DNA from 2 places in the Paenibacillus sp. FSL L8-0708 genome. Region 1 is predicted to be linked to the other one. Evidence: a T-box and tRNA genes for the amino acid it is inferred to sense, from the RefSeq annotation. Region 1 holds a T-box; the other holds one or more tRNA genes.
What was found. A T-box is a leader RNA that pairs with one kind of tRNA and senses whether it is charged. The one in region 1 lies ahead of NYE58_RS29445 (arginine--tRNA ligase), so its partner is inferred to be a tRNA-Arg.

Region 1 (6,273 bases):
AATGTTCGGACCTGTAGCTCCAGTTACTCCAGTTACTCCAGTTACTCCGGTAGCTCCGGTTACACCAGCTACTCCTGTTGCTCCTGTTGCTCCTGCTACTCCAGTCGCTCCGGTCACTCCAGCTACTCCTGTTGCTCCTGTTGCTCCTGCTACTCCAGTCGCTCCGGTTACTCCTGTTTCACCCGTTGCTCCTGTTACACCAGCTACTCCTGTTGCTCCTGTTGCTCCTGTTGCTCCTGTTGCTCCCGTTGCTCCTGCTACTCCAGTCGCTCCGGTCACTCCTGTTTCACCCGTTGCTCCGGTTACACCAGCTACTCCTGTTGCTCCAGTTGCTCCTGCTACTCCAGTCGCTCCGGTTACTCCTGTTTCACCCGTTGCTCCGGTTACACCAGCTACTCCTGTTGCTCCTGTTGCTCCTGTTGCTCCTGTTGCTCCCGTTGCTCCAGCTACTCCTGTTGCTCCCGTTACACCAGCTTCACCCGTTGCTCCGGTTACACCAGCTACTCCTGTTGCTCCCGTTACACCAGCTTCACCCGTTGCTCCGGTTACACCAGCTACTCCTGTTGCTCCCGTTGCTCCTGCTACGCCAGTCGCTCCGGTTACTCCTGTTTCACCCGTTGCTCCGGTCGCTCCAGTTGCACCAGTCTCTCCTGCTCCGGTCGCTCCGGTAGCACCCGTTGCTCCATCCGCTCCTGTTGCTCCATCCGCTCCCGTTGCACCAGTCGCACCAGTCACTCCATCTGCTCCTGTTGCCCCAGTCTCTCCTGCTCCGGTCGCTCCTGTGGCACCCGTTGCTCCATCGGCCCCCGTTGCTCCAGTCGCCCCAGTTACTCCGTCTGCTCCTGTCGCCCCTGTCTCTCCTGCTCCGGTCGCTCCTGTGGCACCCGTTGCTCCATCGGCTCCCGTTGCTCCTGTTGCACCTGTAGCTCCATCTGCTCCTGTTGCCCCAGTCTCTCCTGCTCCAGTCGCTCCCGTTGCTCCGTCTGCTCCCGTTGCTCCTGTTGCACCTGTAGCTCCATCTGCTCCTGTTGCCCCAGTCTCTCCTGCTCCAGTCGCTCCATCCGCTCCAGTTGCACCAGTCGCGCCAGTTGCTCCATCGGCTCCTGTAGCTCCAGTCTCTCCTGCTCCGGTCGCTCCTGTTGCACCCGTTGCTCCGTCTGCTCCCGTTGCACCAGTCGCCCCAGTTACTCCGTCTGCTCCTGTAGCTCCAGTCTCTCCTGCTCCGGTCGCTCCAGTTACTCCATCCGCTCCGGTTGCACCAGTTGCACCTGTAGCTCCATCGGCACCTGTTGCCCCAGTCTCTCCTGCTCCGGTCGCTCCAGTGGCTCCATCCGCTCCCGTCGCCCCGGTTGCACCAGTCACTCCATCTGCCCCTGTTGCACCTGTCGCCCCAGTCTCTCCTGCTCCGATAGCACCCGTTGCTCCGTCTGCTCCCGTTGCTCCTGTTGCTCCATCCGCTCCCGTTGCACCAGTCGCCCCGGTCGCGCCAGTTATCCCTTGCGTTACACCAAGCAATTCTGCATGTACAAGTCGATGGGCAGTCACAATCTGGCCAACGCTATTTTTTCCCCATACTGAGATTTGAATCGGATCATCTACCAGACTTGTAGTTGTAAAAATAAATTCAAACGCATCAAAATCGGCATAATAATCACGTGTTATAACTTCATTAGGTGCTACATTTATCAGCTCGCTGACATATAAAGTTCTTGTCCCATCCATATAGTATCCTTGAACAAGAGCCATTGATGAATCAATGTCACTTCGGTTATCAATTTTGACAGTAACATGCTGAGTAGGTCTTACACCCCCTACCATACTATTGTCTATCGGTCCGGTAGATAAATAACTCAATTTCTCATCACTCCTTTAACGTTAACTGTGTCACAAAAATAATTATTAAATTAATACTGCCTGCTTCTCCCACGCAACTATGCGATGAGGATCTACCAATGCCCCTGAGTTCTGTTTACCCCAGACTGAAATCCCAACCTCTGCTTCAACCGCTTCTACTGTTGTAAACACAAATTCAAATGCGTCCAAGTCGGCAAAATAGTTCTTAGTTAAAACTTGATTAGGTGCTAGATTTACTGTTTCATTCACATACATCGTTCTTGATCCGTTAAGAAGGAAACCTTGAATAACTAGATTATAAGGATTAAGAGAATCCCGATTAACTACTTTTACGGTTACCAGTTGCGACGGTCTGACCCCTAGGATCGGGCTGTTATCTATAGGTCCAGTAGAAAAAATAGCCATGTTTTATTCACTCCTCCCTTCCACTACAATTTGAAAGATTAGTGGCTCCGTATAGTAATATTCCTTGGCTTGAGTTAGCGTGTGGACTGTTGTGCAAAGGAACAGCTGGTCCTATAACAAGACAGCCTTCTTTTTCCAAATTTATAATCTACTAAACTGATAAGCTAACAACAAAGAGCAACCAAGATTGTTAAGAAGCTAACCACTATTGCTTTTTATGAAATATTAGGTATACTGGTAAAAATTAATTAAGCATCGATGAGCGGGAGAGTAGTTAACGAGATCTAGTCCTCAGCGAGCCGGGAGAGTGTAAGCCGGTACAGATCCCTTTAATGAAGCGCACCCGTGAGATGGACTTCTGAACCTTAGTAGGAAGTCCCGGCTGAAGGCCGTTATCCCGTAAGGTGGCTGAACAACTTGTTCAGCAACGAGAGTGGTACCGCGAGCGCTAAAGCCCTCGTCTCTTTTGAGACGAGGGCTTTTTTGTATTTTCAAAGGAGGGTATACCATGTTAAATCAAATCATCAAAGACGGAATCGAGCACAGTGTACAACGTGTATTCAATACCTTAGGAGCTGACTATCCAGAGGACATTGCCATTCTGATCGAACAGCCAGCAAATCTAGAACATGGTGATTATTCATGCAATATTGCTATGCAGCTAGCCAAAACTCTACGTAAATCCCCAATGGTCATAGCAGAATTAGTGAAAGCAGAGCTTCAATTCCAAGGGCGCTTCGCCGGTCTTTTACAAAAAGTTGAAGTCGCTGCTCCCGGATTTATCAATTTGTATATGAATTGGCAAAGCTGGGCTGAACATTCCTTTGAACTGCCTGCCAGCACTGGCGAAAAAGTCATCATCGAGCACACTTCTATCAACCCCAACAAAGCCGCCCACGTAGGTCATCTAAGAAACGCCTGTATCGGCGATACTCTAGTCAGAATTATGAAAAGAACTGGGTATAACGTAGAGGTCCATAACTACATTGATGATCTCGGCAATCAGCTGGCGGATACAGTTGTTGGATTATTAAATATACCTTTAGAAGGGAAACACCAACGTTTCGGTGATTTTTGCTGGGATCTTTATGCCAAAGTGAACAAAGAATATGCGCTGAACCCTGAGATGACACACAAGCGCACAGATATACTTCACTCCCTTGAACTAGGGGGCGGTAACGAAGCCTGGCTGGGCAACCTTGTAGCTGAACGCATCGTTAGAGAGCATGTAGAGGAAATGAAACATTTTGGAATTTATTATGATTTGCTGGTATGGGAGAGCAGTATTTTAAAAGAGGGATTTTGGGCAGCCGCAGCTGAGCTACTGAAGCAGACAGCCGTTTTTGTACAAGAGACTGAAGGTAAACTCGCAGGCTGCTGGGTGCTGAAGCAAGGAACAGAGGCTAACATTGGAGCGGATTCAGAGGAGCATCAGCTCGATAAGGTGCTGGTGCGTTCGAATGGGATTTTAACGTATACAGCCAAAGATATTGCCTATCATCTCTGGAAATTTGGTCTTTTGACCAAAGATTTCTCCTATAGCGAATTCTCGTCCGGTTTATGGACAACTGGATTAACTGGAACCCAAGAATCTTATGGGCAGGCGGACAGAGTCATCAATGTGATCGATTACAGACAGGAATATCCACAACAGATGGTTAAGCAAGCCTTAGGGGCACTAGGTTATAACGAGCAAGCAGACAAACTCCATCATGTGAGCTATGGTGTTGTATCTCTTAGTCCCGCTTCGGCGGCCGAGCTGGGTATAGATATTTCAGAAGGCAAATCTTCTTATGCTATGTCCGGACGTCAGGGAATCGGGATTAAGGTAAGCGATCTGGTGGAGCTTATGGAACAGAACATTGAGCACTCACGTTCCGATAAAGACGGCCTCTCCAGCCGATTGATTGCCACTGCTGCGATTCGCTACTATCTGCTGCGGTTTAATTTAGGAACGGAAATCGTGTTTGATTTCAAACAGGCTACCGAAATATCCGGCAATACCGGAGTTTATCTGATGTATACTTTTGCGCGTGCGACAAGCGTTTTGAGTAAAGCTACGATCCCAATCCTTACAGCTGCCGCACAGCTTCAGTTCCCTTCCGAATTGGAAAAAGCAGAGCTTGCGCTGCTAAGACAGCTAAGCCTCTGGCCCGAGATATTACATTCAACAAGTATAGAGTTAACGCCAAATACGCTCTGCACTTACGCACATACCTTAGCTACACTGTTCAACAACTTCTATTCTGTATGTCCGATTCTAAAAGGAGATCCAGCTACGATCGAATTCCGCCTCTGGCTCACTTCAAGATTCAAGGACATCTTGGGAGATGTGCTCGAAGTGCTTGGGTTACCGACACCGAGCCGAATGTAAAAAACACAAAAAAGGCAATTTCCGCGCTTAACGCGGAGATTGCCCTTCTATATATAATGTTACTTATAAATCTCTATCACATTTCCAGCTTCCGTGCTGAGACGATCAAAGTCCGCACGTTTGATGCGAACACCACCACTACGATAGCGGTTAGGTGTACCTTCTGTTTGCACTTCCGTACCGTTGATAGTAATTTGACTAATCTCACGACCTGTAAGGTGATAGATAAAGTCTACCTTAGTGCCTGCATATTCAAAGCTGAAGTGCATTCCATCCAGCGATTCCGGCAGAATCGGGTCAACAATTAAGTCTCCACCTTCCGTACGGATCCCCAGTGCATTCGAGATTAACTGGTTCATATAGATCCCAGGACCGCTGGAATAGATTCTCCAGCCACCTTTAACAGCTACGTCACCATTGCGCAGTTTATCGAAATTCTCCTGTGCCTCATAACGGGTGTTAAATTTACCATCCGAGCTACTGAAATAGGAGTTAGCTTGACGTAGTTCAGCGTTTGGCACCACATCGCGGATTCCGATCGGATTAATCGCTGCCAGACCCTTCCAGACCTGATCGGTTTTACCGAGCTTAGCCATAGCCTCTACATAACGGATATGTGCATGCACATATTGTAGTCCAATTTCCCGGCCAAAGTTAGCCGCTTGCTCCGCACGTTTGAAATGGGTGCTGACCCCGCCAACATATTGAGCTGGACGATTCATCAGACGTACACCGTCAGGACAGAATAGTTTATCCTGAATGACATCATAGTGTGCTTCGGCCTGTTCCGGAGTAAGCAGCTCACTGATCATACTGCGCGTCATTGGCAGCAGACGGTACTGAATACCTGTTTCTGTGTCACTTGGGTGCACCATAAGCTTAATCTGCTCAGGGTCCTCCATATACAGGAAGCCAGGAATCACTTCGGATTGAAGCATATGAGTATGGAAATCCTTACGGATTCCTTCCACCATCGTCTTCAGTTCCTCTGCCTCAGCTTGATCAACTGAACGAAGCACCTCTGAGAACTGATTAAGTGTCTGATAGGTAAGTGCCACTGTCCAGCTGCTGACCATATACTGCTTCAGCTGTGGATTTGCAGGCTGGAGCGTATCATCCCAGTCTCCATCACCGTAAGAAGACAGATGTGTGTCATGCAGGAAATGATCCTTAATATAAGCAATTTCCTTCCGTGCGTGATCCAGCAACGTCGCCTTTTCTTCTGTAAAGTCAAAGCTGTGCTTACGGGTATACGGTACTGTTGCTCCCAAGATGCTGTAATCCTGAGTTACTGCCAAGTAGTCTCCAAGCACCTTAAGCGGCCATACAATAATATCTCCATGACTTTCTTCTTGTTGTATCTTCGTATATTTATCAAACATGAACCACTGTGGCCAGTTGCCATCATCTTCATATTGATGACTGTACAGCGTCAGCAAAATTTCACGAACCTGTTCGTATTTTTGCGTAGCCATGAAATATTCCACAGGTCCCTGACATACATCCCGGGTTCCCCAAGCAGCGCCACCATATTGCTCTAAACCATGTGGAACCGAATAGTGAACCAGCATGTTATGTGTGTACCACCAAGTCAGAGCGTTAACCTTAAACAGTTCACCTTCTGTTCCGTCCCCAAGCGT
Region 2 (6,273 bases), 6.1 Mb from region 1:
ATGTATGAATTGAAATAGTATCAGAACAAGGTGAATGCAGAGAGGAGAGGTGATCTTCCACTAGTAATAGTGGGGGGGCCTCTTTTTTTGTGTAAGTTCTCTACGATTCTGTTTAATAAATTGGAAAGGAGAGGAAAAATAAGATGATGAATATTATTTCAAAAGAATCAGCACGCAAATGGGGCATAGGTCTGATGTCAGCAGGTTTATTGTTTGGTGGAGGTCTGCTGCCCAGCGAAACGGGTTATGCAGCAGCTAGTAAAACGGAGAATAAAACTATTGAATCGCGTATCGTTTTAAAGGCAAACGGGATAAATTCGTTGCAGGAAGGTATTTTGAAGGAAGGACAGGCCTGGATTCCCCTAACTTTTATGCGAGGTGTGTTGGGATTACCGCTTGTGTATGATAAGAAGGAAAATGCGTACATGATTGGAAAAGGATCGGCCAAGGCCAAGTTGATGTTATCCAGCTACGGTACTTCTGTGTGGGTGAACAACTATTTCATTCGAGAGTATGAAGGGAAGTTAATTAATAATCGCCTCTATGTTCCATCAGGATTGTTAAATGATTATATGGGTTATAAGGTAGATTGGAGTCGGGCCGCCAGTAGGCTGAATGTGGTGAACAGACCGCAGAACGCGCTGACGGTAACCACGGAAACTTATGCTAAAGATCGGGCAGAAGCTTTTATTCAGCTTGATTATCCGAAGATCAGTGGATTGGGCAACTCCAGTGCGCAACAAGCTATTAATAATACTTTGAAGGAAAGTGTTATGAAATTCGCGGCGGGTGCAGAACAGGATATCTCCGATCGAGATGGAGCAGAGCCCAAATACACCTATGATTCAGGTTATGTAGTGACCTACAATCAGAATGGTGTGATCAGCATAGTGATGCATCAGTATAGTGATACGGGCGGCGCCCATGGAATGACTAACCGTGAAGCCTTCACCTTCTCGCTTAAGGATGGTAAACGTCTACTGTTGGGCGACCTGTTTGGAGCTAATCCAAACTACAAAAAACAGCTGAATGCAAAGCTGAGCAAGCTGCTGAAGGCAGAGGATAGTTATTTGGGAGGATTCAACGGATTGAATACGGAGAAATATTTCTATCTGAAGGACGACAAGGTTGTTCTGTTCTTCCAATTATATGAGTACACAGCGTATGCTGCAGGCTTCCCTGAGTATACTTTTAGTTTCAAAGAGCTTTTGCCGGATGGCAGTAGCCCGTTTGCTGGCATGAAATAAATGGAAATGCGTCGTCTCCGCTAATGTCGGCACAAGACATCTCCCCCTTACCAGAGTTGTCTCTTGTTCATATGCTAAAGGGAGTAACTAGTTTATGAACGGGGGAGAGCTATGGGCTACCAATATACTGCAATTGGCGATTCCTTGACGACTGGATTTGGTGCTCTGCCAGGTAACGGTTTTGTACCGGTGTACCGTAGAATGGCAGAAGGGAGACTGCGGACTACTGTAGCCTCTACGAATTTAGGCGTGAACGGAATGACTACTTCAGAGCTGGAGCAGCGGCTGCGCGGAAATTCCATGATGCGTGAGGCCGTTCGAGTAGCCGATATCATCACTGTGTCTATCGGTGGTAATGATTTGATTCACGCGGCCAAATCAGCAGCAAGACAGCAAGGCAACTTATCCGCAGAACTGCGCAGATCGCTTCAGGAATGCAAACAAAATTTCTCTGCAATTATGAATATCCTTATACAATTGAAGGCGAGGACGCGTAGACCTTTTATCATTAGAATTGTGGGATTATATAACCCCTATCCTCAGGTGGTTGGTGCGACAGAGTGGGTCAGGCAGTTTAATCAATACGCAGCACAGTACAGCAGCCGAGTATGTGGATTTGCTTCGATTTACAGTGAGTTCGCAGGAAATGAGAGAGGGCTGTTATCCATTGATCATTTGCATCCGAATGGCCGGGGTTATCGCGTAATTGCCGAGAAGCTGGATGCGCTAGGTTATGGCGGGCTGGCTTAATTGGATTTAGGTCTTCTATAAAATATAAAGAGGCTGTGCTCTAACCATAACGGATAGAGCACAGCCTCTTTATATTTTTACTTTATAGCTTACACACCGCTAGGCAATGTCTTCTCGATTACTTTATCTACGATACCGTATTCAGCCGCGTCTGCAGCAGTCATGAAGTAGTCGCGATCTGTATCCTTCTCAATACGTTCTAGAGGTTGACCCGTACGTTCTGCTAGAATACGGTTCAGCTTATCGCGCAATTTGAGGATGCGGCGGGCACGGATTTCAATGTCCGTTGCTTGACCTTGAGCACCACCCAGAGGCTGGTGGATCATAATCTCGCTGTTAGGCAGTGCGAAGCGTTTGCCTTTGGCGCCAGCGTTTAGCAGGAAAGCTCCCATGGAAGCTGCCATACCCACACAAATGGTGGAAACGTCTGGTTTAATGTACTGCATTGTATCAAAAATAGCCATACCTGCAGTAATGGAACCGCCTGGACTATTCACGTAGAGGTGAATGTCCTTGTCAGGATCTTCGGCAGCTAAGAACAGCATTTGTGCGATGATAGAATTGGCTACCACGTCATTAACCTCCGTTCCAAGGAAAATGATGCGGTCCTTCAGCAGGCGGGAATAGATGTCATAAGCGCGCTCGCCGCGGTTGCTCTGTTCTACTACCATAGGAATATAACTCACGTGGAAAACCTCCTTGATATTGGTTCTTTAAATGTATTCATTTTTACTCTTGCCGTATTACCCACATGATAAACAAATTCAAACAAAAAGTCAAAGAAAGTCAAACTTATATTCAAAAAAAAGAGCCGACAAGCGGCTCTTTGGTTAAGTAGTAGTATAGGCACTACTAAATTATGTGCAAAAATGAAATTAATGGCGCGCCCGCCAAGAATCGAACTTGGATCTCAGGCTTCGGAGGCCTACGTCATATCCATTGGACCACGGGCGCAACAAAAATGATTATAATACAATTTTTACACAATTGCAATGTAATATTAATACTGGACAAGCGCTCTAGGGACAGGCATCTGGCGCTATATCTTTTTCTGACCTTATTAATGTATAAGAAGACAAGCGCTTGAGAATTCTACTCTCGGAAGACTTGCGCTTCGAGCAATATTTGGTTAGAATATGGGTGGGACTTAAAAAGTTTACCCGGGACGTTTTGAGACCATGAACAAGGGAATAGAGGAAGACGAAGTTGCAGGAGTGAAAGTATGCGTAATTTATTAGATATCCAAAAGCAGCTTCTGCCTGATCTCATGGAAACCCTTAAGAGACGGTACACGATTCTTCATCAGATCATGCTGTCCGATATTATTGGGCGCAGAACGCTAGCCGCTTCGCTAGATATGACTGAGCGGGTACTGCGTGCCGAGACGGATCTTCTGAAATCGCAAGGGCTTATTGAGATCGAGAGTGTTGGCATGCGCATTAGCGCTGCTGGACGTAGACTGCTTGATTTGCTAGAGCCGGTTGTTAAGAGCCTATTTGGTCTGGATGAGCTGGAAGAGAAAATTCGAGCAACGTATGGTCTGGATAAAGTTATTGTAGTACCGGGTGATTGTGAGTCATCGCCGTTCACCAAACGAGAGCTTGGCCGAGCGGGTGCGAAAGCGCTGCTGAGTATACTTCGCGCAGATGATACAGTTGCCGTCACAGGTGGATCGACGCTTGCCGATATGGCTGATCAACTGGCACCGCCGTTGTCCCTTTCCTATAAGAACGCTTGGTTTGTTCCGGCGCGTGGAGGATTAGGAGAGAGTATGGAGATTCAAGCCAACACGATTGCCTCAACCATGGCAAAGCGGGTTGGAGCCAACTACCGGTTGTTGCATGTCCCTGATTTGCTTAGCGGGGATGCATACCAATCGCTGGCACTTGACTCTAATATTGGAGAGATTGTACAAACCATCCGTAGTTCGCGTATTATTGTACATGGGATTGGGGATGCCATTGAAATGACCCGCCGCCGCAAACTGGACGAGGCTACAGTCTCGGAAATCCAGGGTGAAGGGGCAGTGGCCGAATCTTTTGGCTATTATTTCAATGAAGAGGGTCAGGTTGTCCATACCATGCTTACGATGGGTCTACGTCTAGAAGATATTATTCGGACAGAGAAAGTCATCGGTATTGCAGGAGGCAAACCCAAGGCCAAAGCCATTCATGCCATGCTGCGTTTCGGGCAGGAGAATATTCTCGTCACGGACGAGGCTGCTGCAGTAGAAATAGGCAAGGAAATTGACAATCAACTACAGCTATCTTCGTAGTTTTTAGATTGCAGGCAATAACATACTTCTTGCATCATACTTAACATTGTTGTCATGACAGACCTCACCGTCTGTTTTGAATAAATAAAACGAATTCTAGGAGGAACTATTCAATGAGTGTAAAAGTTGGAATTAACGGTTTTGGACGTATTGGACGCCTTGCTTTCCGCCGTATTCAAAATGTAGAAGGTATCGAAGTGGTAGCAATCAACGACTTGACTGACGCTAAGATGCTTGCTCATTTGCTTAAATATGATACAACTCAAGGTAAATTCCAAGGTGATGTTGAAGTGCATGATGGCTTCTTCAAAGTCAATGGTAAAGAAGTTAAGGTTCTTGCTAACCGCAACCCTGAAGAATTGCCATGGGGCGACCTAGGCGTTGATATCGTACTTGAGTGCACAGGTTTCTTCACAACTAAAGAAGCAGCTGAAAAACACTTGAAAGGTGGAGCTAAGAAAGTAGTTATCTCCGCTCCAGCTACTGGCGACATGAAAACTGTCGTTTACAACGTTAACGATGACATTCTTGATGGTACTGAGACTGTTATTTCCGGCGCATCTTGCACAACTAACTGCCTAGCTCCAATGGCAAAAGTACTGAACGACAAGTTCGGTATCGTTGAAGGCTTGATGACTACAATTCATGCTTACACTGGCGACCAAAACACTTTGGATGCTCCACATGCTAAAGGTGACTTCAGACGCGCTCGTGCAGCAGCTGAGAACATCATTCCTAACACTACTGGTGCTGCTAAAGCAATCGGTCTGGTTATTCCAGAACTTAAAGGTAAATTGGATGGTGCAGCTCAACGTGTTCCAGTTGCAACTGGTTCCCTGACTGAACTTGTAACTGTTCTTGATAAGAGCGTTACTGTTGAAGAAATCAACGCAGCAATGAAAGCAGCTTCCGATCCAGACACTTATGGTTACACTGAAGATGAAATCGTATCTTCCGACATCAAAGGTATGACTTTCGGATCCCTGTTCGATGCTACACAAACTAAAGTATTGACTGTTGGCGACAAACAACTGGTTAAAACTGTTGCTTGGTATGACAATGAAATGTCCTACACTGCACAATTGGTTCGTACTTTGGAGAAATTCGCTAAAATCGCTAAGTAATTGACTTGATATAAGCAACATCTATAGAGCGGAAACAGAAATTCCTTGTTTCCGCTCTTTCTAAATGTATTTCTTGTTTCCTGCTAGAAACAATTTTGGGTGTGGAGGAATTAATCATGAACAAAAAAAGCGTCCGTGATGTAGAAGTAAAGGGTAAGCGCGTATTTGTACGCGTGGATTTCAACGTACCTGTAGAAGACGGTAAAATTACTGATGATACTCGTATTCGCGAAACACTTCCAACCATTAAATATTTGATCGGGAACGGTGCAAAGATCATTCTTGCGAGTCATATGGGTCGTCCTAAAGGCGAATTCGTAGATTCCATGCGTTTGACTACTGCTGCTGAACGTCTGTCCGAGCTCCTTGGCAAACCAGTAGCTAAAGCTGACGAAGCAATTGGCGAAGCTGTAAAAGCAAAAATCGCTGAGCTAGGCGAAGGCGACGTACTTGTACTTGAGAATGTTCGCTTCTACCCAGGTGAAGAGAAAAACGATCCTGAACTGGCTAAACAATTCGCTGAATTGGCTGATTTGTTTGTTAATGATGCGTTTGGTGCGGCTCACCGTGCACATGCATCGACAGAAGGTATCGCTCATTTCTTACCAGCTGTATCCGGTCTTTTGATGGAGAAAGAATTGTCCGTTCTTGGTAAAGCTCTTTCTAACCCAGAACGTCCTTTCACTGCGATCATCGGTGGTTCGAAAGTTAAAGACAAGATTGATGTTATTGATAACTTGTTGTCTTTGGCTGATAACGTCCTGATCGGCGGTGGATTGTCTTATACATTCACTAAAGCACAAGGCTTTGAAATCGGTAAATCACTAGTAGACAACGACAAACTTGACGTTGCTCTTGGATTCATCGAAAAAGCAAA

Region 2: it has a tRNA-Arg gene. The T-box ahead of NYE58_RS29445 (arginine--tRNA ligase) is inferred to sense a tRNA for this amino acid. The anticodon was not compared.

What each region holds. Positions count from the first base shown of each region.
Region 1 is NZ_JBBPBC010000001.1:6,248,139-6,254,411, forward strand. Features, by position in the region: gene NYE58_RS29435 (collagen-like protein) at 1-1,854, opposite strand, end outside; gene NYE58_RS29440 (hypothetical protein) at 1,900-2,259, opposite strand; T-box leader at 2,509-2,727, shown strand; gene NYE58_RS29445 (arginine--tRNA ligase) at 2,768-4,633, shown strand; gene NYE58_RS29450 (GH36-type glycosyl hydrolase domain-containing protein) at 4,693-6,273, opposite strand, start outside.
Region 2 is NZ_JBBPBC010000001.1:182,517-188,789, forward strand. Features, by position in the region: gene NYE58_RS00895 (SIMPL domain-containing protein) at 1-18, shown strand, start outside; gene NYE58_RS00900 (PdaC/SigV domain-containing protein) at 144-1,247, shown strand; gene NYE58_RS00905 (GDSL-type esterase/lipase family protein) at 1,359-1,997, shown strand; gene clpP (ATP-dependent Clp endopeptidase proteolytic subunit ClpP) at 2,087-2,683, opposite strand; tRNA gene NYE58_RS00915 (tRNA-Arg) at 2,877-2,951, opposite strand; gene NYE58_RS00920 (sugar-binding transcriptional regulator) at 3,220-4,272, shown strand; gene gap (type I glyceraldehyde-3-phosphate dehydrogenase) at 4,386-5,396, shown strand; gene NYE58_RS00930 (phosphoglycerate kinase) at 5,513-6,273, shown strand, end outside.